DNA from 3 places in the Afipia felis ATCC 53690 genome. Region 3 is predicted to be linked to each of the others. Evidence: predicted binding sites of a transcription regulator. Region 3 holds the regulator's gene; each other region holds the start of a gene.

Region 1 (9,791 bases), 140 kb from region 3:
CCTTCGGGGATCGACCAGTCGAGCCGGTCGCGGCCACCCGATGCGGTATCGCCCGACACGCCCGCGTTGATGATGTTAGCGGCGATGCCCTTCTCCTTCAGCGCCTGTTGCAGGCGCACCGGAAATGCGGCCGACGCCGGCAAGCCGTAACCCGCGGTGAGGGAATCGCCGAGCACGGCGAGCTTCAAAGGCGCGCCGTTCGGGGTTTCCGCCATTGCGGCATTGCTCAGGTTCACGAGCACAAGCGCAATCGTGAACAAAAACATCCGCGCGAGCCTCTCGACCCGGCCGATGGAACCCCCATATGGCAATCGCATGGATACTCGCACCGCACCCTCACACACAGTCCTCACGGACCAACCCGTCATTTCGCTCTCCGGCATCGACCTCTCTCTCGGGCGAGGCGCGGCGAAAGTCCACATCCTCAAGGGAATCGACCTGAGCGTCGGCTCTGGCGAGACCGTCGGGCTGATCGGCCCTTCCGGCTCGGGCAAATCAACGCTGCTCATGGTCATGGCCGGACTGGAGCGGCCCGATGCAGGAGAAGTGGTGGTTCAGGGCACCTCTTTCAACGGCCTCAATGAAGACGGTCTCGCCCGGTTTCGTGGCCACGAAATCGGCATCGTGTTTCAATCGTTTCACCTGATTCCGACAATGACCGCGCTGGAGAACGTCGCGGTGCCGCTCGAACTCGCAGGCAAGCCTGACGCGACCGAGCGCGCCACTCGCGAACTGCAGGCGGTCGGGCTCGGCGCACGGCTGCATCATTATCCCGCGCAACTCTCCGGCGGCGAGCAACAGCGCGTCGCGCTGGCCCGTGCGCTCGCGCCCGATCCCGCAATCCTGCTCGCGGACGAGCCGACCGGCAATCTCGACGAAACAACCGGCAAGCAGATCGTGGACCTTCTGTTTGCGATGCACGAGGAACGCGACACCACGCTGGTGCTGGTGACGCATGATGCTTCGCTCGCGCAACGCTGCGATCGCACCGTCAAGCTGCGCTCGGGCCGTATCGATGCGTAACGATTACTCCCTCGCGCTGCGCTTTGCGTTGCGCGAATGGCGCGGCGGCTTGCGCGGCTTCTATGTGTTCATCGCCTGCATCGCGCTCGGCGTATTCGCGATCGCGGGCGTCGGTGCGATCTCCGCGAGTCTCAGCGATGGCCTGAGCCGGCAAGCGCGCGTGCTGCTCGGCGGCGACGTGACCTTCGCTTTGTTCCAGCGCGAGGCGAATGCGCGGGAATTGTCGTTCCTGCACGGCGCAGGCGAACTCTCGCGCGTCGCGACGTTGCGCGGCATGGCGCGCGCGGCCAATGACGATTTCACGCTGATCGACATCAAGGCGGTGGACGACCGCCACCCGATGCTCGGCGAGCTGACGCTCGATCCGCCGATGTTGCCTGCGGATATTTTCGCGCAACGCGACGGCGTGTATGGCGCGGCCGTCGATCCGGTGCTGCTGGCACGATTGAACCTCAAGGTTGGCGACACCGTCAGCGTCGGCCAGACCCATTTCCAGATCCGCAGCAGCCTCACCGCCGAACCCGACAAGCTGCTCGGCGGCATCAGCATCGGCCCTCGTTTCCTCATCAGCCTCGACGCACTCGATGCCACCGGACTATTGCAGCCCGGCGCGCTGGTGCGCTGGACCTATCGCGTCAAGCTGCCCGATCCGAGCGAGGCCGCGGTCACGCAGTTGACCGAGCGCGCACGGCAGCAGTTCCCGCAGGCCGGATGGGAAATCCGCAACTCGCTCAACGCCTCCCCGCAACTGGAACGGAACGTCTCGCGCTTCACCCAGTTTCTGACGCTGGTCGGACTTGCCGCGCTCCTGATCGGCGGCATCGGCGTCGTTAACGCGGTGCGAAGTCACCTCGAGCGCAAGCGCGACGTGATCGCGACTTATAAAGCGCTCGGCGCGAGCGCGGCGATGGTCTTCGCGATCTATTTGATCCAGGTGCTGCTGCTGGCGCTGCTCGGCTCGCTGATCGGCGCTGCACTGGGTGCAGCTCTGCCATACATCGTGCTCGCGCTGTTCGGCCATCTATTGCCGCTGCCGATCGCAGCGAGCATCCACCCCGCCACGCTCGCGCTTGCGGTCGGCTATGGCGTGTTCGCCGCGCTCGCTTTCGCGCTGTGGCCGCTCGGTCGCGTGCGCAACATTCCCGCCGCCGTGCTGTTCCGCGCCGAGGTGTCCGATGAGATGCCGCGCGCCAGCCTGCGCCAGATCGCCGCGCCTGCGATCGCCATCGCGCTGCTCGCGGCGACGGCGGTCGCACTCGCCTATGACAAGAAAATCGCGGCGATCTTCGTTGGCGTGAGCCTCGCGGTGTTCCTGCTGCTGCGCGCCGTCGCTCTGCTGACGATGGCGGTCGCGCGTCGCGCGCCGCGCCCTCGCAACACCATGCTGCGGCTCGCGCTCACCAATACCTATCGCTCCGGCGCGCTGACGCCGTCCGTGGTGCTGTCGCTCGGGCTTGGACTCGCTGCACTCGTAACGGTCACACAGATCGACGCCAACCTGCGTCGCCAGTTCAGTGCGGCGCTGCCTGAACGCGCGCCGTCGTTCTACTTCCTCGACATTCCCTCGGCGCAATCGGCAAGCTTCAGCCAATTCATCGGCGCGATCGCGCCTGACGCCAAGGTGGAGGTGGTGCCGATGCTGCGCGGGCGCATCACCGCGGTGAAGGGCGTTCCCGCCGAACAGCTCAAGCCGTCACAGGACGCCGAATGGGTCCTGCAAAGCGACCGCGGCATCAGCTACGCAGCCGACATACCGGCGGGCTCGAAAGTGGTCGCGGGTGACTGGTGGCCGGACAACTACAGTGGCAAGCCGCTGGTCTCGCTGGAACAGAAGATCGCCGACGGCCTGGGCGTACGGCTCGGCGACGAGATCACCGTCAACGTGCTCGGACGCAACATCACGGCAACCGTCGGCAATCTGCGGAGCGTCGACTGGCAGAACCTCGGGATCAATTTCGTCCTGGTTTTTTCCCCGAATACCTTCCGCGGCGCGCCCCATACCGACCTCGCCACCCTGACTGCGAACCTCTCCACCCCCGCCGATGACGCAAACGTTATCAGGCAGGTCGCCCACGCCTTCCCCTCCGTCACCAGCGTCCGGGTCCGCGATGCGCTCAAGAGCATCGGCGACATTGTAACCAACCTGACGCTTGCCATCCGGGGGGCGAGCCTCGTCACCCTCGTCGCCGCCCTGCTGGTTCTGGGCGGGGCGCTGGCCGCAGGCCACCGCCACCGGGTTTATGACGCCGTGATCCTGAAGACGCTGGGTGCAGTCCGGTTCCAACTCATCGGCGCTTATGCTGCGGAATATGCGCTGATCGGGCTTGCCACCGCCGTGTTCGGGGTGGCGGCGGGGTCGATCGCGGCCTGGCAGATCGTGACCCGGCTGATGCACCTGAGCTTCGCCTGGGAGGCGGCCAATGCCGCCCTGGTCGCTGTCGCCGCCCTGGCATTAACCATAGGCCTCGGCCTTGCCGGTACCCTTCTCGCATTGCGGTTGAAACCGGCCGCGGTCCTGCGCAATCTCTGACATCTGCCGCGCATTAAAAACCTGCAATGACAGATATTTTGCGACATTCAGCCGCGCGGAACGACTTGCGCGCTCTGTGTTATTCTCCCACATACGGAGCAGGTCCGGATTCGCGATAGGCGTCAGTCGATGCTTCGACCGATGCTCGCGACGACCGGAAACAGATTTTCCCGCCGGCATCTCCCTCAAGGGGTGGCGGTCAACCAAGAGGTTTCGACAATGTCGGACTTGGATCGTAACTACGCCTCTCCGTTCGGCCGTGCTGCCGGGCGGGTTGACGCCGCTGCCGTCGACGCCGGCCTGCGCGCGTACATGCTCAAGATCTACAACTACATGACGATCGGCCTTGCCATCACCGGCTTCGCCGCACTCGGCGTGTATATGGGCGCCGTAACCACCGACAGCGCCGCTGCCGTTGGCCGGGTCGGCAATACCATGCTGACCTCGTTTGGCGTCGCGATGTTCGTGAGCCCGCTGAAGTGGGTCTTCATCTTCGCGCCGCTGGTGATGGTGTTCGCCATCTCCTTCGGCATCAACCGCCTGCGGCCGCAGACCGCGCAGATGCTGTTCTGGGCCTTCTCGGCACTGATGGGCGTTTCGCTGTCGTCGATCTTCCTCGTCTACACGCACACCTCGATCGTGCGCGTGTTCTTCATCACGGCGGCGGCGTTCGGCGCACTGAGCGTCTACGGCTACACCACCAAGCGTGACATGACGGGCATGGGCTCGTTCCTGATCATGGGCCTGTTCGGCGTCATCATCGCAAGCATCGTCAACATCTTCGTGGCGAGCTCGATGCTGCAGTTCGTGGTCTCGATCGTCGGCGTGCTGGTGTTCGCAGGCCTCACCGCCTGGGACACCCAGCGGCTGAAGAACGACTACATCTACGGTTATGGCGCGATGGGCGGCGATATCGCCGAGCGCGCGGCCATCACCGGCGCGCTGTCGCTCTACCTGAACTTCATCAACCTGTTCACGCTGCTGTTGCAGCTTCTGGGACAGCGCGAGTAAGAGAAGCGACAGCCTTCCAACGATCAAGCCCCGGCCTTGCGCCGGGGCTTTTGTTTTGCCGCTTATTGATGCTTTAGTTTCGGCCTGCGCAAATTTATGGTCGCGCCATGAGCGACTTCACCATCAGGCCGGCCACCGCCGCCGACATCCCCGCCATCACCACGATCTATGCCTTCGAGGTGCGGGAAAAGACCGCAAGCTTCGAACTCACCGCGCCCGACGAGGCGGAAATGATGCGTCGCTTCACGGCGATTAGCGGCGGGGGCTTCCCCTATCTCGTGGCAGAGGCCGGCGGACGCATAGCTGGCTACGCCTATGCCGGACCCTACCGGCCGCGCCCAGCCTATCGCTACACGGTGGAGAATTCGGTCTATCTCGACCCGGCGTTTTACCGGCGCGGCATCGGCAGCGCTCTGCTCAGTGAACTGATCGCGCAGTGTACGGCGCACGGCTACCGCCAGATGATCGCGGTGATCGGCGACTCAGCCAATGCCGCCTCGATCGGCCTGCACCGCCGCGCGGGCTTTGCCATGATCGGCACCCATCCCGACGTCGGATTCAAATTCGGGCGCTGGCTCGATTCGGTGCAAATGCAGCTTGCGCTCGGCGAGGGCGGCACGACGATTCCACCCGGCTAAATTCAAACCAGCGCGAGCTTTCGGTCGATCACCAGAAGCACGCGCTCGAGTTCATGGCCACGTCGCAGGATCTGGCCGCTCGCGGAGATCACACTGTAGGCACCCTGCTTGCGCGCGAGGCGTGGGTCTTTCTCGATGCGGTAGATCGGAACTTCGGAGGAACGGCGGAAGATCGAGAACACCGCCCGATCCTTCAGAAAGTCGATGGCATAGTCCCGCCACTCGCCGTCCGCGACCATGCGGCCGTAGAGATTGAGGATACGGTTGAGTTCGAGGCGGTTGAAGGTGACCGTTGCAGGCGGCGCGTTCCAGCCGCGCTCAGGTGCCCGATTATCCTCACCATCCAAATCGCCGAGCCCCATTCTCATCTCCGTGTCACCGGCATGACATGATCGGCCCCGCCGCCCGGCTTCGCAAGCCCCATTTCGCCTCACTACGCCCTCACAGCATCGTTAGAAAAAATCATAATGCCGCCCGAATTCCGCCTCCCGGCCGCCGCCGGAGATTGAGACGCTTTGCACGTTGGTTGACCCGGTCCTTTCGGCGCCGGATTCCTCAGCCCCCAGCCCCCCGGGGTCGTCAGGATCGGGTCTATTTTGTTTCTTCCTCACCTGGTTGGTCTCCGACCCGGGAAACGACTAAAGGGCCGCACTCCCCGGCCCTTTTATTTTGCCTGAACGAATCGCACGGCCTTTCGCCCGCGTGGACTCACGCAGCGCAATAACGCCTTTGTCGATACCGGCGGCAGCTATCGGGGGATGTCAGACAGAATCAGTTGGCGAGCGAGGTATAGGCCGCCCCTAACATCGGGCCCGGTCTGTCGCGGCTGCCATCCTGCACGTAAGCAGCGGCGGCATCGACGCCATCGCGGGAGATATTTTCCAAAGGCACCGACCATGTATTCGCAGTGCCATCCCAGTCGCCTACCTTGAGCACGTTGCGGACAACGTTATGATAGACGATCTGGTGACCGCTGTTCTCACCGCGGCCGATCGTGATCGGAACGGCTTTCGACACGGCACAAATCCAGACCTCGGCATGATGACCGGCAGACGCCGCCACCGAGACATTCAGGTAATGACCATCCCTGGAGAGCTTCACCGGCACGCTCATGATGCCGTGCTCGCCACGACTCTTGTCCAGCGCCGCCTCGATGCCCTTGCGATCGCTGCCGAGCACATGGCGCACACCGTTGACGACCACCTGCGGCGTATAGACGTCGCGATCGCCACGCATCGCCGAATACGCCTTCTGCCGCGCGGAGAAGCGCGAATCGGCCAGCGTGTCCTTCCAGCCAAGATAATCCCAATAGTCGATTGGCAGGCTAAGCGCGATGAGCGAGGGATCCTTCGCAAATTCACCGAGCATCTTGTCGGCGGGCGGGCAGGATGAGCACCCCTGCGAGGTGAACAATTCCACTACACCGCGAGGCTCGCCGGCGGTTGCAGGCGCCACTGTCAGCAGGACACAGAGAGCCGCTGCAGAACCGGCGCACAGTGATGTACGCCGGAAGGCCGCAGGCACGGTCTCATGCAACCATGCGGCGATGGGCTCGAAAGACGTCACATGCAACCCTCAAACGAAGCGGCGATACCGCTGCAAATCAGCCTCGTCTTAGGCTTTCTTGCAGGGTAATCGCCACTCACGTCGCGGTGAGCCGCTTCACAGTTCGTTGTGTGCCGTGAAGGCATCACGCCGCTGCGAGATTGCGCAGCACGTACTGGAGAATGCCCCCGTTGCGATAATACTCGAGTTCGTCGAGCGTATCGATGCGGCAGAGCAGCGGAACTTCCTGCTTGGAGCCATTGCTCGAGACGATCTCCGCAACCAGCTTCTGGCGCGGCTTCAGTTCGCCCGCAAGACCGCGAATCGAGACTTCCTCGTCGCCCTTGAGGCCGATCGAAGCCCACGACGCGCCGTCCTCGAAGGTCAGCGGCAGCACGCCCATGCCAACCAGGTTGGAGCGGTGGATGCGCTCGAAGCTCTGGGTGATGACCGCGCGCACGCCCAAGAGGCGCGTGCCCTTCGCGGCCCAGTCGCGCGACGAGCCGTTGCCGTATTCGGCACCGGCGAACACGACCAGCGGCACCTGCTCCTGCTGATACTTCATCGCGGCGTCGTAGATCGACATCTGCTCGCCGTCAGGCCAATGCTTGGTCAGACCGCCTTCCGGAATGTTGCCGTCGGCACCCTTCAGCATCATGTTCTTGATACGGATGTTGGCGAAGGTGCCGCGCATCATCACTTCATGGTTGCCGCGGCGCGTGCCGTACTGGTTGAAGTCGGCCGGGCGCACCTGATGCTCGGACAGATACTTGCCCGCGGGCGAGGTGAGCTTGATCGAACCCGCCGGCGAGATGTGATCGGTGGTGATCTTGTCGCCGAACATCGCCAGGATGCGCGCGTTGACGATATCGGTGGTCGGCTCCGGCTGCATCTTCATGCCTTCGAAGTAAGGCGGATTCTGCACGTAGGTGGAGCTCATGTTCCAGCGATAGGTATCGCTCGCCGTGGTCTTGATCTTGCGCCAGTTGGTGTCGCCCTTGAACACGTCGGCATACTTCTTCTTGAAGATCGTCGAGGTGACGTACTTCTTGATGAAGTCGTTCACTTCCTTCGTCGTCGGCCAGATGTCCTTGAGGTAGACCGGCTTGCCGTCCTTGCCGGTGCCGATCGGATCGACCGCGAGGTTCTTCGTCACGGTGCCCGCGAGCGCGTGAGCAACGACGAGCGGCGGCGAGGCGAGATAGTTCGCCTGCACGTCCGGCGAGACGCGGCCTTCGAAGTTACGGTTACCCGACAGCACCGCCGAGGCGATGATGCCGTTGTCGTTGATCGACTTGGAAATCTCCTCCGGCAGCGGACCGGAATTGCCGATGCAGGTGGTGCAGCCGAAGCCGACAAGGTTGAAGCCGACCGCATCGAGATCCTTCTGCAGGCCGGAATTGGCGAGATATTCAGCCACGACCTGACTGCCCGGCGCGAGCGAGGTCTTCACCCACGGCTTCGCCTTCAGGCCCTTTGCCGCAGCCTTGCGCGCCAAGAGGCCCGCCGCCATCAGCACGCTCGGATTGGAGGTGTTGGTGCAGGAGGTGATCGCCGCGATCACGACGTCGCCATGGCCGAGATCGAACTTCTTGCCCTCGACCGGGAAACGCGCGGTGTCATCGGACTTTTTGTACTCGTTCGCCATCGCAACGGAGAAACCTTCCGCCACCGCAGGCAGCGCCACGCGGCCTTCCGGACGCTTCGGACCAGCGAGCGAGGGCACGACGTCGCCGAGGTCGAGCACCAGCTTTTCGGTGAAAACCGGATCGGTCGAGGCCGCCGTGCGGAACAGGCCCTGCGCCTTGGCGTATTTCTCGACCAGCGCGACGCGATCCGCCTTGCGGCCCGAGGTCTTGAGATAGTCGAGCGCGGACTTGTCGACCGGGAAGAAGCCGCAGGTCGCGCCGTATTCCGGCGCCATGTTGGCAATGGTTGCCTTGTCCGCGACAGAGAGATGATCGAGGCCGGGACCGTAGAATTCGACGAACTTGCCGACCACGCCCTGCTTGCGCAGCATCTGCGTCACGGTCAGCACGAGGTCGGTGGCGGTGACGCCTTCCTTCATCTTGCCCTTGAGCTTGAAGCCCACGACGTCAGGCAACAGCATCGACAGCGGCTGGCCGAGCATCGCGGCTTCCGCCTCGATGCCGCCGACGCCCCAGCCGAGCACGGCAAGACCGTTGACCATCGTGGTGTGGGAGTCGGTGCCGACCAGCGTATCCGGATAGGCGACTTCGAAAGTGCCGGTCTTCTTGCCGACGGTCATCCGTTCCTTACGGGTCCAGACCGTCTGCGCCAGATATTCAAGGTTGACCTGATGGCAGATGCCGGTGCCGGGCGGCACGACGGAGAAGTTCGAGAATGCCTGCTGGCCCCATTTCAGGAATTCGTAGCGTTCCTGGTTCTGCTTGTATTCTTCCTGGACGTTCTTGGCGAAAGCCTTGTTGTCGCCGAAGAAGTTCACGATCACCGAGTGGTCGATAACGAGATCGACCGGCACCAGCGGGTTGATCTTCTGTGCGTCGCCGCCGAGCGCCTTCATCGCGTTGCGCATCGCCGCGAGATCGACCACCGCGGGAACGCCGGTGAAATCCTGCATCAGCACGCGCGCGGGGCGGAATGCGATTTCATGCTGAAGGGTCTTCTTGCGCGCCCACTTCGAGAAGGCGACGATGTCTTCTTTCTTGACGCTGCGGCCGTCTTCGTTGCGCAGCATGTTTTCCAGAAGCACCTTCATCGAATAAGGTAGTCTGGAAATGCCTTTCAGGCCGTTCTTTTCCGCCGTCGGGAGGCTATAGTAGACGTAGGTCTTGCGTCCGACCTTGAGGGTTTTGCGGCTCTTGAAACTGTCGAGGGAGGGCATTAGGCGGGGTCCCGATCTAAAAGGATGACATCACGCAAACACGCTCCGCCGCCTCGAAAGAGGCATCCGCTTTCCACGGTTATGGCATTGCGGGCTGCAACAGGTGCGGGTTTATAGAATCTTTCCAGACTGCGCGCCACACGACAATCGTCTTTGACTCATGCGGTTCTGTAATAGC
Region 2 (9,791 bases), 1.4 Mb from region 3:
TGATTGAGTTCCTGCTTCGCCGCATAGATTTCATCGCTGGAGAAAGACGAATCCGGATTGAGCACGATGGTCGCAAGCGTCCGGTTGTCGAAATTGGTGAAATCGACGTGCTGCCCAGACTGCGCCGAATTGAACACAAGCGTGCTGCCGCTATCCCTGGCCTTGCCGATCTGATCGTCGAGCATTGCGCGGGCATTGGCCGCCACCTGCGAAGTCGTCGCATCGGAGCCGAGTTGGGTGATGCCGCTGCTCGGCGCATTGAGCAACGCCGCGACCGGATCGTTCGTATCGCCTGTATTAGGCGCCTTTCCGAAACTGGCCTTGGCCGCCGCCAGTCCGTTCGTCACGGCGAGCTTCTGCGCTTTCCACGTCGTGCTCGCCTTCTCGCCGTCGCTGGCCTGATCGAGATAATCGGACGCTGCCTGATAGAGGCTCGCATAGTCCCCGGTGTGACGGGCAACAACAACGCGGGGCGCCATCGCGTTGTTGAAACGGGCCTGTAACTCACTCGTCGCGGCGCTGCTTTCGTCCGACGTGAAAAGACCGCTGGTGTTGGAGGCTACCGCAGACAGCGTTGCACGGCTTTGCGAGCTGAGATCAACGGCAACCTTGCCATCGAGCATCGCCGACGAAATGCCGAGCGATTTATACTGGGAATCGAACCAGGCGCGCGCATTCGTAGCCAGCGTGGCTGGCGTCACATCCGCCGCGGTGTCGCCCGTTGCAGCGGCCGTATCCTGCATGCTGGCAAGATAATTCTTCGCGGCATCCGACAAGGTCACGTTCGTCGAGGCGAATGGCGACGAATCAGATGCCTGCTCATCCAGAACCTGCGCGAGGCTCGGTTGCGTCGCCGTCGCATATCCCTGCGATGCGGAGTTGAGCAGCGATGGCGAATAGGCACCGATGGTGGTCATGGCAGGCTCCGGGAAGCCGTTGTGGCTCACGGAAAGCGGTGCAGGAGTCGTGCCACGTCCACGACTGGAGATTCAGGAGAATTTCGGAGATATTGAGTGCGCACAGGTGCAGAAGCGACCGGGTCCGGCAAAATCTGCCGGTCCTTTTCAGCGCACTTCGAGCGTTCCGCTGCGCCCCACAAGCCGCGCGAGCTGCTTGAAACGGTTCGCGATGCGATCCCCGGCCAGGCTGGCCAGCCGCCGATCGAACGACAGAACGAGTTTGCGCTCCCGGGCCCTGAAATGCGTCGCGGGCAATACGCCCGGATGCGCCGCCGAAACCAGATGCCCGACGCGCAACATCTGCCCGACGACCCGCGCCCGCTCGATCATCGCCGGGGACAGAAGTACGCTTAGTCCGGTACGCGGCTGGTTCTTTTCACCAATGCCCGCATAGCGGAAATAAACCGCAAGCGCGAGGAACACGCGCTCCTCGTGGCTCGCCGCACCGAAATTGCCGTTGGCGATGACATGCAGCGTCTCGTCGCCACGATAATCGGGATGCGCGCGCCAGCCGAGATCGGACAGAAAACACGCGGCATGACGAAGCCGCCTCTCCTCTGGGCTTTCCTTGACCTTCGCGATCCTGACAAAACGGTCGGTCCAGTCGATCAGATCGTCGGCATGGCGCGGCGCACGTGAACGCAGATTGTTCATATGCCGCGCGGTCGAAAGCAGGCCGTCGTCCCGGCGGACGTGCTCGGGCAGCATCTCGAACAAAAGGCCTTCGCGGACGCCGAAGCTTGAGAACGTGATCGTCGAGGGCTGCGCCGTCAGGATGATGTATTCGAGCACGAGCGCCGCATAAGCGAGCAGCGGGCGACGGGCTTCCGTCACCGTCTCGACGTCGGCGAGCATGTTGTTCGATACAAGCTTGCGCAGGCGGCGGGCGAAATCGAGCGCGCTCGCAGCCGTCAGCGTGTAACCGTGCATCACCCGCAGCGGATAACCGCTCTGGAGAATGTGGATACGCGCGAGCGCGCGCCATGTGCCGCCGACTGCATAGAAGGTGCGTCCCTTGCCTTCCAGCAACTGCGGCACGTCGGCAAGTTTGGTGCGTACGATCCGCACAGCCTTTTTGATCGATTTTTGCGAAGAGTCCTGCAGCGCAAGCCCGCCGAGCGGCAGCGTCACACCCGCACTCACGCGATGGCCGCGTACGTCGATCAGTTCCAGCGAACCGCCGCCGAGGTCGCCGACGATGCCGTCCGGCTTGTGCACGCCCGACACCACGCCGAGCGCGGACAGCTTGGCCTCGCGACCACCCGAGAGAACTTCGATCTCGACGCCGCAGATGCGTTCCGCCTTGGCGATGAAATCCGGGCCGTTGGTTGCATCGCGACAGGCGGCAGTGGCGATGGCATAAACGCGCCCCACCTTCATCAGCTTGATGAGAGCATGAAACCGCCGCAGTGCGACCAGCGCCTTCGCAACTTCGCTTTCGCCGAGCAGGCCCGTCGTCTGCACAGCGCGCCCGAGCCCGCAGAGAACCTTCTCGTTGAAGATCGGCGCGAGGCTGCGCGTCAATTCCTCATAGACGACGAGACGCACCGAGTTCGAGCCGATGTCGATGACGCCGACCGTTTTCTCTTTCGACCTGCGATGCTTCGACAAGTGCGGCCGCAACGCGTGCGACCGCACGGCAGAGCCAGCCGTATCAGCGCTTCGAGCGGCGCGTGAGCCTGCGCGGCGATGATTCTTTGAGGGATTTTCCACGGCCGGACAGACTCGGATTCGTCATGAAGTATTTATGCACGTTGAAAGGTTCCTCACCCTTCCCGGCCTTCATACGCGTTGACGATCCATCCGGCAACAACTGCCAGCTCTGCTCATTGTCCTCCAGGTTCGCCACCATGATCTGGTCGAGAACCTGCGAATGGACGGTAGGATTCTGCAGCGGGCACAACACTTCCACACGGCGATCGAGATTGCGCGGCATCATATCGGCGGACGAAATATACACAGCCGCCTTCACGCTGGGCAGGCCGTGACCCATTCCGAAACAATAGATGCGGCCGTGTTCCAGGAAGCGACCGATGATCGACTTGACCCGGATGTTCTCCGACAACCCCGGCATACCCGGGCGCAGGCAGCAAATGCCTCGCACCACGAGGTCAATCGAAACGCCTGCCTGGGAGGCTGCATAAAGCGCATCGATAATGTCGGGATCGACCAGCGCATTCATCTTCATCCAGATCGCCGCAGGCTTGCCGTGGCGCGCGAAGTTCGCCTCCGCCTCGATATGTTCGAGAATCCGCTTGCGCAGCGTCAGCGGCGACACCGCCATCTTCTCGATATCGACAGGTTCGGCATAGCCGGTGATGAAATTGAAAACCCGCGCGGCGTCGCGCGCGATCACCGGATCGGACGTGAAGTACGACAGGTCGGTATAGATGCGCGCCGTCACGGGGTGATAGTTGCCAGTGCCGGTGTGGACATAGGTGGTGAGCCCACCGCCCTCGCGTCGCACGACGAAGGACAGTTTCGCGTGGGTCTTGAGTTCAAGGAAGCCGTAGACGACCTGCACGCCCGCGCGCTCGAGATTGCGCGCCCAGCGAATGTTGGCCTCCTCATCGAAGCGCGCCTTCAGTTCAACCAGCGCGGTGACGGACTTGCCCGCCTCCGCCGCTTCCGCGAGCGCCCGCACGATCGGTGAATCGCGCGAGGTACGATAAAGCGTCTGCTTGATCGCCACGACGTCCGGGTCGCGCGCCGCCTGCTGCAGGAACTGCACGACGATGTCGAACGACTCGTAAGGATGATGGACGATCAGATCCTTCTGCCGGATCGCCGCGAAAATATCGCCACCATGGTCACGGACGCGCTCGGGATGACGCGGCACATAGGGCGTGAATTCGAGGTCGGGCCGGTCGACGCGCGTGAGCTGCGATAGCTCGTTCATCGCCAGCACGCCGTCCACCAGCAGCACGTCGTCGTCGGGCGTGGACAGCGCGCGCTGCACGAAGGCGCGCAGGTCTTCCGGCATCGCCGCTTCCATCTCAAGGCGGATCACCGAGCCGCGGCGGCGGCGTTTCAGAGCCGTCTCGAACAGGCGGACAAGGTCCTCGGCCTCTTCCTCGATTTCGAGTTCGGAGTCGCGGATGATGCGGAACGCGCCTCGGCCGCTGACGGTGTAGCCCGGGAACAAGCGGCCAATGAACAGGCTCGTCACCTGCTCGATCGTGATCATGCGCACCACGCCATCGTCACCGGACGGCAGGCGGATGAAACGGTCGATCTTCACTGGCAGGCGGATCAGTGCGTTCATCGCCTTGCCGTCCGACTTGCGGACAAGGTGCAGCGCGATGGTGAAGCCGAGGTTGGAAAGAAACGGAAACGGATGCGCCGGATCGATCGCGAGCGGCGTCAGCAGCGGGAAGATGTGATGGAGGAAATGCTCCTCGATCCACTTGGTCTCTGATTTGGTGACATCGCGCCCTTCCACCAGCACGATTCCGGCATCCACCAATATCTTGTGCAGGTCGCGCCAGATCGCCTGCTGATCGGTGGCGAGCGTGGAGACAGTCTTGTTGATGAGGTGCAGTTGTTCCGTCGGCGTGAGGCCATCGGGGCTGCGCTCGGCGACGCCTTCCCGGATCTGCGCTTTCAGGCCCGCGACGCGGACCATGAAGAACTCGTCCAGATTGTTGGCGGAAATCGACAGAAACCGAACCCGCTCCAGTACCGGATGATCGGTATTGACCGCCTCTTCCAGCACCCGGCGATTGAAGTGAAGCCAGGACAATTCCCGGTTGATGAAACGCTCGGGGCTCTCGGCAACATCCGAACGCACAGGCTCAATCGTATTTTCGCTTTTAATTACAGATGCTTCAACCGCGTCCATGATCTAACCTGTTAAGACTCAGAGCGACTCTCGTCCATCATCGGCAAAGCACATGACCATTCAATGACAGGATCGTTCCGCCCGTCAATTGGACGCAGCAACCGGTCGATACCCTTGAAAATCAGGGTATTTGACGTTTGTCAGCGAAGACTTAAGGCGCTGGCAGCAGCTTCAAAACGGCAATGAGCCCTGCCCGCGAAACAGCGCCGACGCGAGCGCGCGGGTGACAGGACGGCGCTGCCGCAGCGCCTCCGCATCGAGCATTTCGACAGCCTGACGGGCAGCCACGAACGACCGCTCGATATGGGTGGCGAGATAGCCCACCACCCCCTCGTCGACCGTCATCTGCCGGTCGGCACAGAACTTCACCAGCAAAGCCCGCAGCAACTGATCGTCCGGGGGTTCGACGCTTACCACCGGAATGGCCCGTAACCGCGATCCCGCATCGCGCAATTCGACCTCGAACGACGCCGGCGCCGTCCGCGCCGTCATCAGCACGAACGCATTGGTCTCCCGCGCGAGATTGAGGAGATGGAAAATCGCGCGCTCATCGAAGCTGCCCGGCTCCAGATGCTCCACCACCAGCGCGCCGGTCGCGAGCGAGGCCGGAACCTCCCCCGGTGTCAGCGCATGCGCTGCGATGATCCGCGCGCCGGAGATCGACGCCCAGATCGCCGCGAGATGGCTCTTGCCGCAGCCTTCCGGCCCGACCAGCATCATCACGCGGTTCGACCAGTCCGGCCAACGCTCCACCAGCGCAAGCGCCTGCGCGTTGCTCGGCCCTTCGAGATAATCGTCGCGCGACAGACTTTCCGCATGCGGCAGTTCGAGCGCAAGTTGGCGAGGTGGCGTGCGGGCCATCGGCGTACTCACATTGCCTCCGGCGTGACATGATGAACCCAGGCGATGAAATAAAGCGCGACAGACCATAGCGTCAGCACGGTCACCGCCGCCATCAGGATCGCGTCATAGGGCGAGGCATTGAACCCGAACCCGAGCGAGGCCAGCACCAGCGCCGCGAAGCCCACCTGCGCCACCGTGTTCAGCTTCGAAGCCATCAGCGGTTTCACCGGCATCGGGTTGTCCATTATCCACGACACGATCATCGCACCCACGATCATGAAATCCCGCGAGACCACCAGAATGACGATCCAGCGCGGGATCGCTCCTGTAATCCCCAGCGCGACATAAATCGAGACCAGAAGTGCCTTGTCGGCGATCGGATCGAGCAGCGCGCCGAGTTCGGTCGTCATGTTAAAGCGCTTGGCGAGAAACCCGTCCACGGCATCGCTCAGGCCGGCCACCGCGAACAGGACGAAGGCCACCGTCATCTGCGAGGACGCGATCGCCCACACCACCAGCGGAACGAGGATGATACGGCCGAGCGTAATGAAATTGGGGATATTCAAGCCATAAATCCCGTTTGGCGGCTTCAGTTGTGCGGAGCCAGGCCAGCGGTGATGCGCTTCGGCTCCCATCCCTCTAATAATCTACCCTTGCTGCGGATGCGAGCCATTGCACGGCTTGGGAATCCGACGTAACCACCGCCCAGGTTTCGGGAAAATGGCATGAGCGACAAACAATCCAGCCTCACTTATTCGTCCTCCGGCGTGGATATCGACGCCGGTAACCGGCTGGTCGACCTCATCAAGCCGATGGTGCGCGCGACTGCCCGCTCCGGCGCTGATGCCGAGATCGGCGGCTTCGGTGGCCTCTTTGACCTCAAGGGCGCGGGTTTCCGCGACCCGGTGCTGGTCGCAGCCACCGACGGGGTCGGAACCAAGCTGAAGATCGCGATCGAGACCGGTATCCACGACGGTATCGGGATCGACCTTGTCGCCATGTCGGTCAACGACCTCGTGGTCCAGGGTGCAGAGCCCTTGTTCTTTCTGGACTATTTCGCCTGCGGCAAGCTCGACCCCAACTCAGCCGCCACCATCGTGGCAGGTATCGCAGAAGGTTGCCGGGAGTCCGGCTGCGCCCTGATCGGCGGCGAGACCGCCGAAATGCCCGGCCTCTACCAGAAGGACGATTACGATCTCGCGGGTTTTGCCGTCGGTGCGGCCGAGCGCGGCACGTTGCTGCCGCGCAAAGACATCGCAGCGGGCGATGCCCTGATTGGGTTGGCGTCCTCCGGCGTCCACTCCAACGGCTTCTCGCTGGTCCGCAAGGTGGTGGAACGCGCAGGCCTTGGCTTCAACGATCCGGCCCCATTCGCACCGGTCATGAAACTCGGCGGCGCGCTGCTCACACCCACCAAGCTCTATGTCAAATCCTGCCTGAAGGCGATCCGCGAGACCGGCGGCATCAAGGCGCTGGCCCATATCACCGGCGGCGGATTCACCGACAACATCCCGCGCGTGTTGCCGAAGGCCCTTGGCGTCCGCGTCGACCTCGCCGCCGTTCCGGTCCTGCCGGTGTTCAAATGGCTCGCCACGGAAGGCAACATCGCGGAACTCGAGATGCTGCGCACCTTCAACTGCGGCATCGGCATGGTTGTGGTGGTCGAGCGCGACAAAGCCGTCGACGTCATGAAGGTGCTGTCCGACAATGGCGAGCGGGCCGTGATGCTCGGCGAAGTCACCGAGGCCGGTCCCGAGCGTGTCGTCTATGACGGCCACCTCGACCTCGCTCCGTGACGAACACCATGACCAAGCGCCGCGTCGCCATTCTGATTTCCGGCCGGGGCTCCAACATGGCGGCCCTGATCCAGGCGGCCAATGCTCCCGACTTTCCCGCCGAGATCGTGCTGGTGATGTCGAACATTGCAGGCGCGGGCGGGCTGGAAAGTGCGCGCGCAGCCGGCATCGAGACGGCAACTATCGAGAGCAAACCATTCGGGCGTGATCGCGAGGCCTTCGAGCGCGCGATGCAGGACGAACTGCTCAAACACAAGATCGATCTTGTCTGCCTCGCGGGATTCCTGCGCCTGCTGACGCCATGGTTCGTCCAGCAATGGGACGGACGGATGATCAACATCCACCCTGCTCTGCTGCCGTCCTATCGCGGCCTTCACACCCATGAGCGCGCACTCGCGGACGGTGTGAAAATCCACGGCGCGACCGTGCATTTCGTCATCCCCGATGTCGATGCCGGGCCGATCATCGTGCAGGGCGCGGTTACTGTTCACGACAACGACACCGCGGAGACGCTCGGCGCGCGCGTGCTGCAGGTCGAGCATCGCATCTATCCGCAGGCGCTGCGGATGGTCGCGAGTGGACAGGCGTCGATTCACGGCGGGGTCTGCAAGAGCACTACCGCGACGGCCAGCGAGAAAACGCTGATTTCGCCCTCGTTCTAACGGCAGTTGCACTGTGGCGCGTCGACCACAAGCCGGGTCAATAGATTCCGGCCGATAGGCGGCGCGTTGAGGCCGTGCCCGGTTCCATGCGATCATCATTGCGATATATCGCATCCTGGTCCCGGCAGCCGCATGATCGCACCGCCCCTCGCAGCAAAACGCACCGCTTCCGCATCGACGTTGTCCCGTGCCGCCGCGATCGGCGCATTTACGGCCGCAACGTTTCCCTGCGCCGCTTACGCGCAGTTCGCGCCACCCACACCTCTCTACACGACCAGTTCGGCCGGCGCGGCGCAGCTCGATCTCGGCAGTAACTTCCTGCAACGGCTCGGGCGCGCAGCCGCGACCGGCTATGCCGCGCGCGACAACAGCGCAGGCGGCGGCGCATCGACTGATTTCGCGGCGCCCGTCTATCGAAGCTGGTTCGAGGGTTACGGCACATCCGCGCGCACCGACGCGCAACCGGGTTTTGTCGGCGACAAGCGCTCGACCGCAGGCGGGGTCGCCGGCATCGGCATGACCGTGGCGCCGGGCTTCAACCTCGGCATCGCGGTCGATCAGAGCCACACCAACGTCGACGTGCCGCTCGCCTTGCAATCGGCAAAGCTCGACCTCACCCAGCTCGGCGTCAACGGCTCTTATGTCAGTGGGCCGTGGACGGTCGCCTTCGCCGTGGTTCACGGGTTTGCGTCGATCGATGCGAAGCGCGCGACATTCAGCGGACCTGCACTTTCAAGCTATCGCGGTGCCATCGACGGCGCGCTTGGCGAGCTGAGCTACTATCAGGCACTCGGCCAAAGCCGCATCGTGCCGAAAGTCGCGATCGAATACGTCGTCGCCCGTACCAACGCCTTCAGCGAAACCGGCGGCTTCGAGCCGGTGAGCGTCGCGGAGTCCAACGCGCAACGCGCACGCTTTATGCTCGGCGCTGAAGCGGGCCATTACTGGATTGTCGGAAGTCAGATCATCGACGTGTCGGGCTACGGCAAATTCGTCGACAACTTCTCGCAGTCGATGCCGCCGTATCTCGTCAGCCTCGGCGCCAACAGCATCCTCATGCAGGGCGTTCGTGAAAGCCAGTATGGCGCAGACGCCGGCGCCGGCCTGTCATGGAGCATGAACAGGACGGCGCGGCTTTATGCCAATTACGACGGAAAATTCCGCGACGGCTTCCACTCCCACCAGGGCACGGTGGGCCTCGAGTTTAAGTGGTAGCAGCCTCCGCCGGCACGCCGTGCTCTTTCATCGCACGGCTGCGCCACATCGATCCAACGACCAGAACGATCGCGACACCGAGAAGACCAAGGACGAGCTCGCCAAGGTTAGTGGCGGCCTGCATATGGCTCGGCAGACTGAAAATCGTAGAGGTCGGATCGATATTGAGGGAGATCTGACCGTCGAGCACGCGCTGGAGGAACGGGTGCACGCCCGGATCCGTTGCGATAACTTCGCCAGCCACCCAGCCGAGTAGCGCCGCACCAAGCCAGACGAGCGCAGGAACGCGATCGAGCAGCGCCATGATCAGCGCCGCGCCGGCGATGATCATTGGAATGCTGATCAGAAGGCCTAGCACCAGAAGGACCACGCTGCCGTTCGCAGCAGCAGCCACCGCGATCACGTTGTCGAGGCTCATGATGATGTCGGCAACGGCGACGATCTTGACGGCGGCCCACAGATGCTGTGCCGCCTG
Region 3 (9,791 bases):
TTCGTACTCGCCGCCGCACGGCTGATGCTGATGCGGTTGCAGAAGAAGGCGGGGAGCTAAGTTATGAATCCGATTTATGCATCCCGCCGCCGTACCGACCTGATCATTCGTGGACTTTGCTTCGGCGCCGCTATTTTCGGCGTGGCGTGGCTGGCGATGATCCTGTTCACGCTGTTCTACAACGGCCTCGCCGGCATCAGCCTGCAGCTCTTCACCCAGAACACGCCGCCGCCCGGTTCGAACGAAGGCGGTCTGCTCAACGCCATCGTTGGTTCGATCATCATGACGGTGATCGGCGTCGGTATCGGCGCGCCGATCGGCATGTTCGCGGGCACGTATCTGGCGGAATACGGCAAACATGATCGCCTCACCTCGGTGATCCGCTTCATCAACGACATCCTGCTGTCCGCACCCTCGATCATCATCGGCCTGTTCGTTTATGGCGCGGTGGTGGTGCCGATGGGTGGCTTCTCGGCGCTGGCCGGCTCACTTGCGCTTGCGGTGATCGTCATTCCGGTCGTCGTGCGCACCACCGAAGACATGCTGCTGCTGGTGCCCAATCCGTTGCGTGAGGCGGCCTCCGCGCTCGGCCTGCCGCGCTCGCTGGTCATCAAGCGTATCGCCTATCGTGCGGCGCGCTCGGGTCTCATCACCGGCATCCTGCTTGCGACCGCGCGTGTCGCCGGCGAAACCGCGCCGCTTCTGTTCACCGCGTTGAGCAACCAGTTCTTTAGCCTGGACCTGACCAAGGCGGTCGCCAACCTTCCCGTCACCATCAACAATTTCGTGCAGAGTCCCTACGCCTATTGGAAGGAATTGGCGTGGTCTGGCGCGCTGCTGATCACGCTGACCGTGTTGACGCTCAATATCGTCGCGCGCCTGCTGGGCTCTGAGAGGACTGCAAAATGACCGACGTTTCTTCGATCGCCGTTTCCCGCCCGTCCATGCCCCCGCTGTCAGCCGTTGCTCACGACGGTCCGGCCAAGGTCACGGCGCACAATCTGAATTTCTATTATGGCCAGCACCACGCGCTGAAGAACATCAACCTCATCCTGGGCGCCAACAAGGTGACGGCCTTCATCGGCCCGTCGGGCTGCGGCAAGTCCACGCTGCTGCGCATCTTCAACCGGATGTACGATCTCTATCCGGGTCAGCGCGCGGAAGGTGAACTCAAGCTCGACAACACCGACATTCTCGATCCCAAGATCGATCTCAATCTGCTGCGCGCGCGGATCGGCATGGTGTTTCAGAAGCCGACGCCGTTTCCGATGACGATTTATGAAAATATCGCGTTCGGCATCCGGCTTTATGAGAAAATCTCCAAGTCGGAAATGGATGGCCGGGTCGAGCACGCACTGCGTGGCGGCGCGTTGTGGAACGAGGTCAAGGACAAGCTCAGCGCCAGCGGTCTCAGCCTCTCCGGGGGCCAGCAGCAGCGTCTTTGCATCGCGCGCACCGTCGCGGTGCGGCCCGAGGTGATCCTGTTCGACGAGCCGTGTTCGGCGCTTGATCCGATCTCGACCGCGAAGGTCGAGGAACTGATCGCGGAGTTGAAGAAGGACTACACGATCGCCATCGTCACCCATAACATGCAGCAGGCGGCGCGCTGCTCGGACTACACCGCGTTCATGTATCTCGGCGAGCTGATCGAATTCGACGAGACGAGCAGAATCTTCACCTCGCCGGCCGATCGCCGGACCCAGGATTACATTACCGGACGCTTCGGCTGACGGGCTTCGGTATCGGAGAATTAAAATGGCTATGGAACATACCGCGAAGGCGTTCGACGAGGATCTGCAGGAACTGGCCCGGCTGGTCGCGGAGATGGGCGGCCTGGTCGAGCGGCAGATCGTGGATTCGGTGGACGCGCTGATCCGCCGCGACATCAATCTGAGCGCGCGCGTCGTCAGCACCGACGTCGAGCTCGACAAGTTGCAGCATATGATCGAGGAGCGCGGCGTGCTCACCATCGCGCGCCGCCAGCCGATGGCAGTCGATCTGCGCGAGATCGTCGGCGCCCTGCGCGTCGCGACGGATCTTGAGCGGATGGGCGACCTGTCGAAGAACATTGCCAAGCGTGTCGTGGCGCTCGACAGCGATTTCCATCCGCTGAAGCTGATCCGCGGCCTGGAGCACATGACTGATCTCGTGCAGTCGCAGGTCAAGGCGGTGCTCGACGCCTACGCCGCCCATGACGTTCCTGCCGCGATGGTGGTGTGGAAGGGCGACGAGGAGGTCGACGCGATCTGTACCTCGTTGTTCCGCGAGCTTCTCACCTACATGATGGAAGATCCGCGCAATATCGGCTTCTGCATCCATCTGATGTTCTGCGCCAAGAACATCGAGCGGATCGGCGACCATGCAACCAACATCGCCGAGACGGTGTTCTACATGATCGAGGGGCAGCCTATTGCCGCGGCGCGGCCGAAGGGCGACATGACGAGCTTCTCCAGCACACCTTCTGTAGGATAAAAAGGCTATCCATGAACGCAAGAATTCTTGTCGTCGAAGATGAAGAAGCGCTGGCGACGTTGCTGCGCTATAATCTCGACGCGGAAGGTTACGAAGTCGAGACGGTGGCGCGCGGCGACGATGCCGATACGCGGCTGAAAGAGCGCGTGCCGGATCTTGTGGTGCTCGACTGGATGCTGCCGGGGCTGTCCGGCATCGAGCTGTGCCGCCGCCTGCGGGCCCGGCCCGAAACCAAGCAACTGCCGATCATCATGCTGACCGCGCGGGGCGAGGAAAGCGAGCGCGTGCGTGGCCTTGCGACCGGCGCGGACGACTACATCGTCAAGCCGTTCTCGGTGCCGGAACTGCTGGCGCGGGTGAAGGGTCTGCTGCGACGCGCGAGCCCGGAGCGGCTCGCGAACGTGCTGGTCTATGGCGATATCGAACTCGACCGCGAGAAGCGTCGTGTGGCGCGCTCCGGCCGGCCGATTGATCTCGGCCCAACCGAATACCGGCTGCTCGAATTCTTCCTCCAGCATCCCGGGCGGGTATTCAGCCGGGAGCAGTTACTCGACGGCGTCTGGGGCCGTGACATCTATATCGACGAGCGCACGGTGGACGTGCACATCGGACGGCTGCGCAAGCTGCTCAATCCCGGCGAGGAGCAGGACCCGATCCGCACCGTGCGCGGCGCGGGTTACGCGCTCGACGACCGCTTCGCCAAGGTGGAAAGCTGATCGTCAATTTTTTCCGTGTAGAGAGCTGAAAACAAAAAGCCCGCCGGATCGGCGGGCTTTTAATTTGTCTGATGGCGTTACTTGTTCGGCCGGCGGTCACGCCGCCGGTCGCCCGCGGGCTGGTAGGCAACGCGCGAGTGATGGGCACAGTAGGGCAGGCCGCCGAGCGCCTTGCCGCCGCAGAAGAAGAACTCGCTGCTGCCGGGATCGCCGACCGGCCAGTGGCAGGTCTCCTCCGTTAGCTCCAGCAACGTGCGGCGCTGGTTCATCGGCACCACGTTGTCGAAGGCGATCGGATCGGGTTCGGCTTCGACCTCGTAGACATGGGCGAGCGCGGTGTTGCCGCGCGCCATAGGACGGCTGATGCGCATCATGTGCTGTGGAGCGCGCACCTTACGCTGGCGCGGCGCGGCGGACGACGGGCTCTTGGCGCGACCCGACAGGCCGAGCCGGTGAACCTTGCCGATCACGGCGTTGCGCGTGATGTTCCCGAGTTCCGCAGCAATCTGGCTCGCCGAGAGACCGGACTCCCACAATTTCTTGAGCTGTTCGACGCGATCGTCGGTCCAATTCATCACCGTCATCGCTCTCTTCCTTCTCTCTCGTGCCTGGAAGGGGAATCCGGCACTCCGATTGATGGTTCCGAAAATCTCTGCTGCCAGAATCCCTTAACCCTCGCCGGCTGGAAGAACCGGACGCTAGGCCGCTTCGAGGATTCAGAATTTAGGACGCCGCACGAGATGTCGTATCCAGTGCTTAGAACGCTACAATATGGCGTGACTCACGCGCAAGAGTCCGGCTTCAAAGTCCACATGTTCCGAATCAGTCATGCACACAAATCGGCTGCGAAGGCTTATGCGGGACGTCGGCGGAGCCGGTCGGCAAGGCGCAAAACGGGCTCTTTGGCGTGTTGACAGCTAAGTGATGCGGAGAGGATACTCACGCAATGCCGCCCCGTCGGGGCGGCATGTTTCATTTTTACGGACCGTCATGACCGGAGGAATCTCGCGGTTTCCCGGCCGGTCCACCGTTCGTCCTGTCAGGTTGCCATGACCACCACCGCTTCGTCTCACCTCATGCCGGTCTTTGCCCGGGTCGATCTCGCTTTCGAACGCGGCGAAGGCGCGTGGCTGATAGCGACCGACGGTGAGCGATATCTCGATTTCACCAGCGGCGTTGCGGTGAACGCGCTCGGCCATGCGCATCCGCATCTCGTCGCAGCGGTGCAGGCGCAAGCGGCCAAGCTCTGGCACATGTCGAACCTGTTCAAGAGCCCGGACGGTGAGAGGGTTGCCGTGCGGCTGTGCGAGAACAGCTTCGCCGACGAAGTGTTCTTCGCCAATTCCGGCGCCGAGGCGATGGAATGCGCGATCAAGGTCACGCGCAAATACCATGCGGCGAAGGGACATCCCGAGCGCTTCCGTATCATCACGTTCGAAGGCGCCTTCCATGGCCGCACGCTCGCGACACTCGCCGCCGGCGGCCAGGAGAAATATCTCGACGGCTTCGGGCCCAGGGTTGAAGGCTTCGATCAGGTGCCGCTCGGCGACATCGAGGCCGTGAAGAAGGCGATCGGCCCGCAGACCGCAGGCATCCTGATCGAGCCGCTGCAGGGCGAAGGCGGCGTGCGCGAGCCCGCGCACGGCTTCTTCCGGGCGCTGCGCGAATTGTGCAACGACAAGGGCCTGCTGTTGGTTTTCGACGAGGTGCAGACCGGCATGGGCCGCATCGGCGAATTGTTCGCCTATCAGCGGCTCGGCATCGAACCCGATGTGATGGCACTGGCGAAAGCGCTTGGCGGCGGTTTTCCGATCGGCGCGTGTTTGGCGACACGCGAAACAGCGTCGGGCATGACGGCAGGCAGCCACGGCTCGACCTTCGGCGGCAATCCGCTGGCGATTGCCGCGGCGAGCGCCGTGCTCGACGTCATGCTGGCGCCGGGCTTCTTCGATCGTGTGAAGCGCGCCTCGCTTCTGCTGAAGCAGAAACTCGCCTCCGTCGTCGACCGCTATCCAGATGTTTTGACGCAGGTACGCGGCGAAGGCCTGCTGATCGGCCTGCAGGCGGCGCTGCCGACGCCCGATCTGATCGCGGCGCTGCGCGAGGAAAAACTCCTGACCGTCGGCGCAGGTGAGAATGTCGTACGGCTGCTGCCGCCGTTGATCGTGTCGGATGCCGAGATCGAGGATGCGGTCGGCCGGGTGGAAAAAGCCTGCGCACGCCTGACGAAGAATTTGCCGGCGGCTCGCACGGAGAAGGCGGCATCATGAGCAAGACACTGCGCCATTTCCTCGATTTGTCTGAACTGCCGGTGCAGGACCTGCGCGCGATCCTCGACGCGTCGGTTGCGATGAAGAAGAATTTGAAGGCAGGCCATCCCGATCGTCCGCTCAAGGACAAGACGCTGGCGATGATCTTCGAGCGCCCCTCGACGCGCACCCGCGTGTCGTTCGAGGTCGGCATGCGTCAGCTCGGCGGCGAGGCGATCATGTTGACCGGCCAGGAAATGCAGCTCGGCCGGGGCGAGACCTTCGCCGACACCGCGCGCGTGCTGTCGCGCTTTGTCGACATCATCATGATCCGCATTCTCAGTCACGATGCGCTTGCTGAAATGGTGGAATTCGCAACCGTGCCGGTCATCAACGGCCTGACACGGCGCTCCCACCCGACGCAGGTGATGGCCGACGTCATGACCTTCGAGGAGCATCGCGGGCCGATCAAGGGCCGCACCGTGGCGTGGGTCGGCGACGACAATAACGTGTTGGCGTCCTGGGCGCATGCGGCCGAGCGCTTCGGCTTCACGCTGCGTGTCGCGACGCCGCCGCAACTTGCACCGAACAAGCGGCTGCGCGACTGGATCAAGGCCGCCAACGCACCGATCGTGCTCGGCACCGATGCGCAGGAAGCCGTGCGCGGATCCGATTGCGTCGTCACCGACACATGGATGTCGATGGGCGACAAGGACGCCGAGCATCGGCACAATCTTCTCAAGCCCTATCAGGTCGACGAGAAGCTGATGTCGTTGGCGAACCGTGATGCGATCTTCATGCATTGTCTGCCGGCACACCGCGGTGAGGAAGTCACCGATGAAGTGATCGACGGGCCGCAGTCTGTGGTGTTCGACGAGGCGGAAAATCGTCTCCACGCACACAAGGGCATTCTCGCATGGTGCATGGGAGCCGTCGGGTAGACGCTGCAGCGCTTGAATCGCAGGCGGTGCTTCCTACATTGCGGTCTTGCTCTCAGGACACTGGAAAAAAAGGTCGCCCATGGCGGATCAAGGTTCTATACGCGCGCCGTCGGCCGTTCCTGTCGACGATGCGGTGCTCCCGTTTGAAATCAGTGCGCTGGATGTTCGCGGTCGGCTGACCCGTATGGGCCCCGCGCTCGACGACATCCTGATGCGTCACGATTATCCCGCGCCGGTCGGCAAGCTGCTCGGCGAAGCCATCGTGCTGACGACGCTGCTCGGCTCGTCGCTGAAATTCAACGGACGTTTTATTCTGCAGACCCAGACCGACGGCCCGGTGTCGCTGATCGTCGTCGATTTCATCGCGCCGGACCGGCTGCGCGCCTATGCACGCTTCGATAAGACGCGGCTGAAGCCCGGCCTGTCATCCGGTGAACTGCTCGGTCACGGCCATCTCGCGATGACTGTCGATCAGGGGCCGGACATGAGCCGCTATCAGGGCCTCGTCGCTCTGCAGGGCGGATCGCTGGAAGAAGCCGCGCACGAGTACTTCCTGCGTTCGGAGCAGATTCCGACGCGCGTTCGGCTCGCGGTCGGCGAAGAATTGCGTGGCGGCAGCGACGGACCGCAGCATCGCTGGCGCGGCGGCGGTGCGTTGATCCAGTTTCTGCCGAAGGCGCCGGAGCGCGCCAAGCAGGCCGATCTGCATCCGGGCGATGCGCCGGAAGGCAGCACGCCGCACGCGGTGGAGGAAGACGATGCCTGGACCGAGAGCCAGTCGCTGTTCGCGACCGTCGAGGATGTCGAACTGATCGATCCCGATCTGTCGGGCGAGCGGCTTCTGTTTCGGCTATTTCATGAGCGTGGCGTGCGGGTGTTTCCGAGCCTGCCGTTGCGTGCGAGCTGCACCTGCTCGCGCGAAGCGGTGGCGGGCATGCTGGCGAGCTTCGATCCGGAGGATCGTGCCGACATGGTCGAGAACGGCAAGGTCGTGGTGACGTGCGAGTTCTGTAGCTCGATCTATGAGTTCACGCCGCAGGAAGCGGGTGTCGAGGGCTGACGGCGCGGTTGCGCTGAAGTGTCGCTGTCAGTTCAGCGTGCGCTTGCCGTCCGGGCTGTCGAGCGAGAACAGTGGAATCGCGAGATCGAACTTTTCTCCGCTCTCCGTCACCATCTGGTAGCTGCCTGTCATGAAGCCCGAGGGCGTCGTGAGCGGCACGCCGCTCGTGTATTCGTAGCGTTCGCCCGGCCCGATGACGGGCTGTTCGCCGACCACGCCTTCACCGCGGACTTCCTGTTGCTGGCCAAGACCGTCGGTAATGATCCAGTGCCGGGTTTTGAGCTGCACGGTCTCACTGCCCTCGTTCACGATCACGATGCTGTAAGCCCAGAAAAATTGCCGGTTTTCGGGGGACGAGCGTTCGGGAAGGAACTCGGGTTCGACGAGGACTTCAATCTGACGGGTGACGGCGCTGTACATTGCTTCAATCGGATGCTTGAGGCTCAATGATAGACCCAAGCGCAAGCAATGGCAAAACGGCCCCGCCGGTTCAGGGCTGTTCTTGATGGCGATCTGTCGTTCAACCGCGGTTCACATTGGGCTGTGCATGGCCTTCGTCTGGCAGAGTGCAAATCGAAGTGAGGTTCCACCGTTGTGGTTTGCGGCTGCTTGCCGAAGCTCTATCTTGCCGATGACTTTCGCGCATTGTCCCTGAACCGTTCGAGCCGATGACAACCCTGACTGCACCAGCGCCCGAACCCAAGGTTGTTCCAAAGGATGTCGGGAAACCCATTCTTCCTGTGGGAACGGGCGAGCGCGAATTGCGGCTTGATCTGTTTCGCGGGCTCGCGCTGTGGCTGATCTTCATCGACCATTTGCCGCCGAACATTCTAACCTGGCTGACCATCCGCAATTACGGCTTCAGCGACGCGACCGAAATCTTCATCTTCATTTCGGGCTACACCGCCGCTTTCGTCTACAGCCGGGCGATGGAGGAGCGCGGCTTCATCATTTCGAGCGCGCGTATCTTCAAGCGGGTCTGGCAGATCTACGTGGCGCACGTCTTTCTGTTCATGATCTATCTCGCCGAGATTTCCTACATCGCGACGAGTTTCGAGAACCCGCTTTATTCGGAGGAAATGGGAATTCTCGATTTCCTCAAACACCCGGACGTCACCATCATCCAGGCGCTGCTATTGAAGTTCAAGCCGGTCAACATGGATGTATTGCCGCTCTATATCGTGCTGATGCTGTTCCTGCCGTTCACGCTCTGGCTGATGCGCCGCATACCCGATGTCACGTTGGCGCTGGCGGTCTTTCTCTATGCGCTGACCTGGCAATTCGGCTTTGCGCTGCCGGCCTATCCGCACGGCGTGTGGGTGTTCAATCCATTTGCATGGCAGCTGCTGTTCGTGTTCGGCGCATGGTGCGCGCTAGGTGGGGCGCGGCGGATGGCGCCGATCCTCGCCTCGCGGGTCACGTTCGTGCTGGCGGTGGCCTATCTTCTGTTTGCTTTCTACGTGACGCTGACCTGGCATGTTCCCCAGCTCCACGGCTATCTGCCGGGCTGGCTGGAAAGCTGGATGTATCCGATCAACAAAACCGACCTCGATGTGCTGCGGTTTGCCCATTTTCTGGCCCTCGCGGCGGTCGTCGTCCGTTACCTGCCAAAGGACTGGCCTGGGCTGAAATCGCCATGGCTGCGGCCGATCATCCTGTGCGGGCAGCATTCGCTGGAAATCTTCTGCATCGGCGTGTTCCTCGCCTTCGCCGGGCATTTTGTCCTGGCGGAAACCTCAGGTGGGGCCGGGCTGCATTTCGTCATTAGTATGACCGGTCTGGTCATCATGTCCTGCGCCGCATGGCTTTTGTCATGGTACAAGGCGGAGGTGAGCAAGAGCGGCAAGCGGCCCGCGATCGCGGTCAGCGCCGATCTGGTCGGGAGCAGTTGATGAGGACCATGCGGATCGCGGGAATGGCGATTCTGGCGTGGCTGGCGGTGACGCCGGCCGTGGCCGACGACGCCCATTTCTGTTCCGTGCCGGCCTATCTGCTCAGCACCGATGCGACCCTGACGAACGTCCAGGAGGCCTTCAAGACGCGCGCTCCCATTCGCGTGCTGGTCATCGGCAGCCGTTCCTCCGTGCTGAGTGGGCCGGACGGTGCCGCAAACTCCTATCCGGCGCGCTTCGAGGCGGCCCTCCGTAGCAAGCTTCCGGGTATCGAGATCAGCGTGACGACCGACCTCCATCCCAAGGAGACGGCCGCCGATGTCGCTGCGAAGATCGACAAGATCATGCAGGATCGGAAGCCGACGCTGGTGGTGTGGCAGACCGGGACCGTCGACGCGATGCGCGCGGTCGATCCGGACGATTTTCGTACCGCGCTCGATACCGGTCTCGCTGCCCTGCAA

What was found. Region 3 encodes PhoB, which activates phosphate uptake and scavenging genes when phosphate is short. Its sites were predicted from a motif close to TGTCATNNANCTGTCAT; they were not measured.
Region 1: the regulator PhoB is predicted to act here: its motif matches at 5,575-5,591, upstream of HMPREF9697_RS12370 (DUF2794 domain-containing protein).
Region 2: the regulator PhoB is predicted to act here: its motif matches at 4,853-4,869, upstream of HMPREF9697_RS05120 (RNA degradosome polyphosphate kinase).

Annotation. Positions count from the first base shown of each region.
Region 1 is NZ_KB375270.1:2,602,258-2,612,048, forward strand. Features, by position in the region: gene HMPREF9697_RS12345 (arylesterase) at 1-266, opposite strand, end outside; gene HMPREF9697_RS12350 (ABC transporter ATP-binding protein) at 316-1,023, shown strand; gene HMPREF9697_RS12355 (ABC transporter permease) at 1,016-3,553, shown strand; gene HMPREF9697_RS12360 (Bax inhibitor-1/YccA family protein) at 3,773-4,564, shown strand; gene HMPREF9697_RS12365 (GNAT family N-acetyltransferase) at 4,672-5,202, shown strand; gene HMPREF9697_RS12370 (DUF2794 domain-containing protein) at 5,205-5,570, opposite strand; gene HMPREF9697_RS12375 (DUF1223 domain-containing protein) at 5,974-6,768, opposite strand; gene acnA (aconitate hydratase AcnA) at 6,893-9,613, opposite strand.
Region 2 is NZ_KB375270.1:1,076,228-1,086,018, forward strand. Features, by position in the region: gene HMPREF9697_RS05110 (hypothetical protein) at 1-917, opposite strand, end outside; gene ppx (exopolyphosphatase) at 1,065-2,597, opposite strand; gene HMPREF9697_RS05120 (RNA degradosome polyphosphate kinase) at 2,614-4,800, opposite strand; gene HMPREF9697_RS05125 (P-loop NTPase family protein) at 4,972-5,661, opposite strand; gene HMPREF9697_RS05130 (CDP-alcohol phosphatidyltransferase family protein) at 5,670-6,209, opposite strand; gene purM (phosphoribosylformylglycinamidine cyclo-ligase) at 6,369-7,439, shown strand; gene purN (phosphoribosylglycinamide formyltransferase) at 7,448-8,101, shown strand; gene HMPREF9697_RS05145 (autotransporter outer membrane beta-barrel domain-containing protein) at 8,234-9,316, shown strand; gene HMPREF9697_RS05150 (YjbE family putative metal transport protein) at 9,306-9,791, opposite strand, start outside.
Region 3 is NZ_KB375270.1:2,459,752-2,469,542, reverse strand. Features, by position in the region: gene pstC (phosphate ABC transporter permease subunit PstC) at 1-60, shown strand, start outside; gene pstA (phosphate ABC transporter permease PstA) at 64-909, shown strand; gene pstB (phosphate ABC transporter ATP-binding protein PstB) at 945-1,730, shown strand; gene phoU (phosphate signaling complex protein PhoU) at 1,756-2,472, shown strand; gene phoB (phosphate regulon transcriptional regulator PhoB) at 2,484-3,188, shown strand; gene HMPREF9697_RS11660 (GcrA family cell cycle regulator) at 3,266-3,772, opposite strand; gene HMPREF9697_RS11655 (aspartate aminotransferase family protein) at 4,238-5,458, shown strand; gene argF (ornithine carbamoyltransferase) at 5,455-6,378, shown strand; gene HMPREF9697_RS11645 (Hsp33 family molecular chaperone) at 6,458-7,438, shown strand; gene apaG (Co2+/Mg2+ efflux protein ApaG) at 7,466-7,858, opposite strand; gene HMPREF9697_RS11635 (OpgC domain-containing protein) at 8,107-9,330, shown strand; gene HMPREF9697_RS11630 (SGNH/GDSL hydrolase family protein) at 9,330-9,791, shown strand, end outside.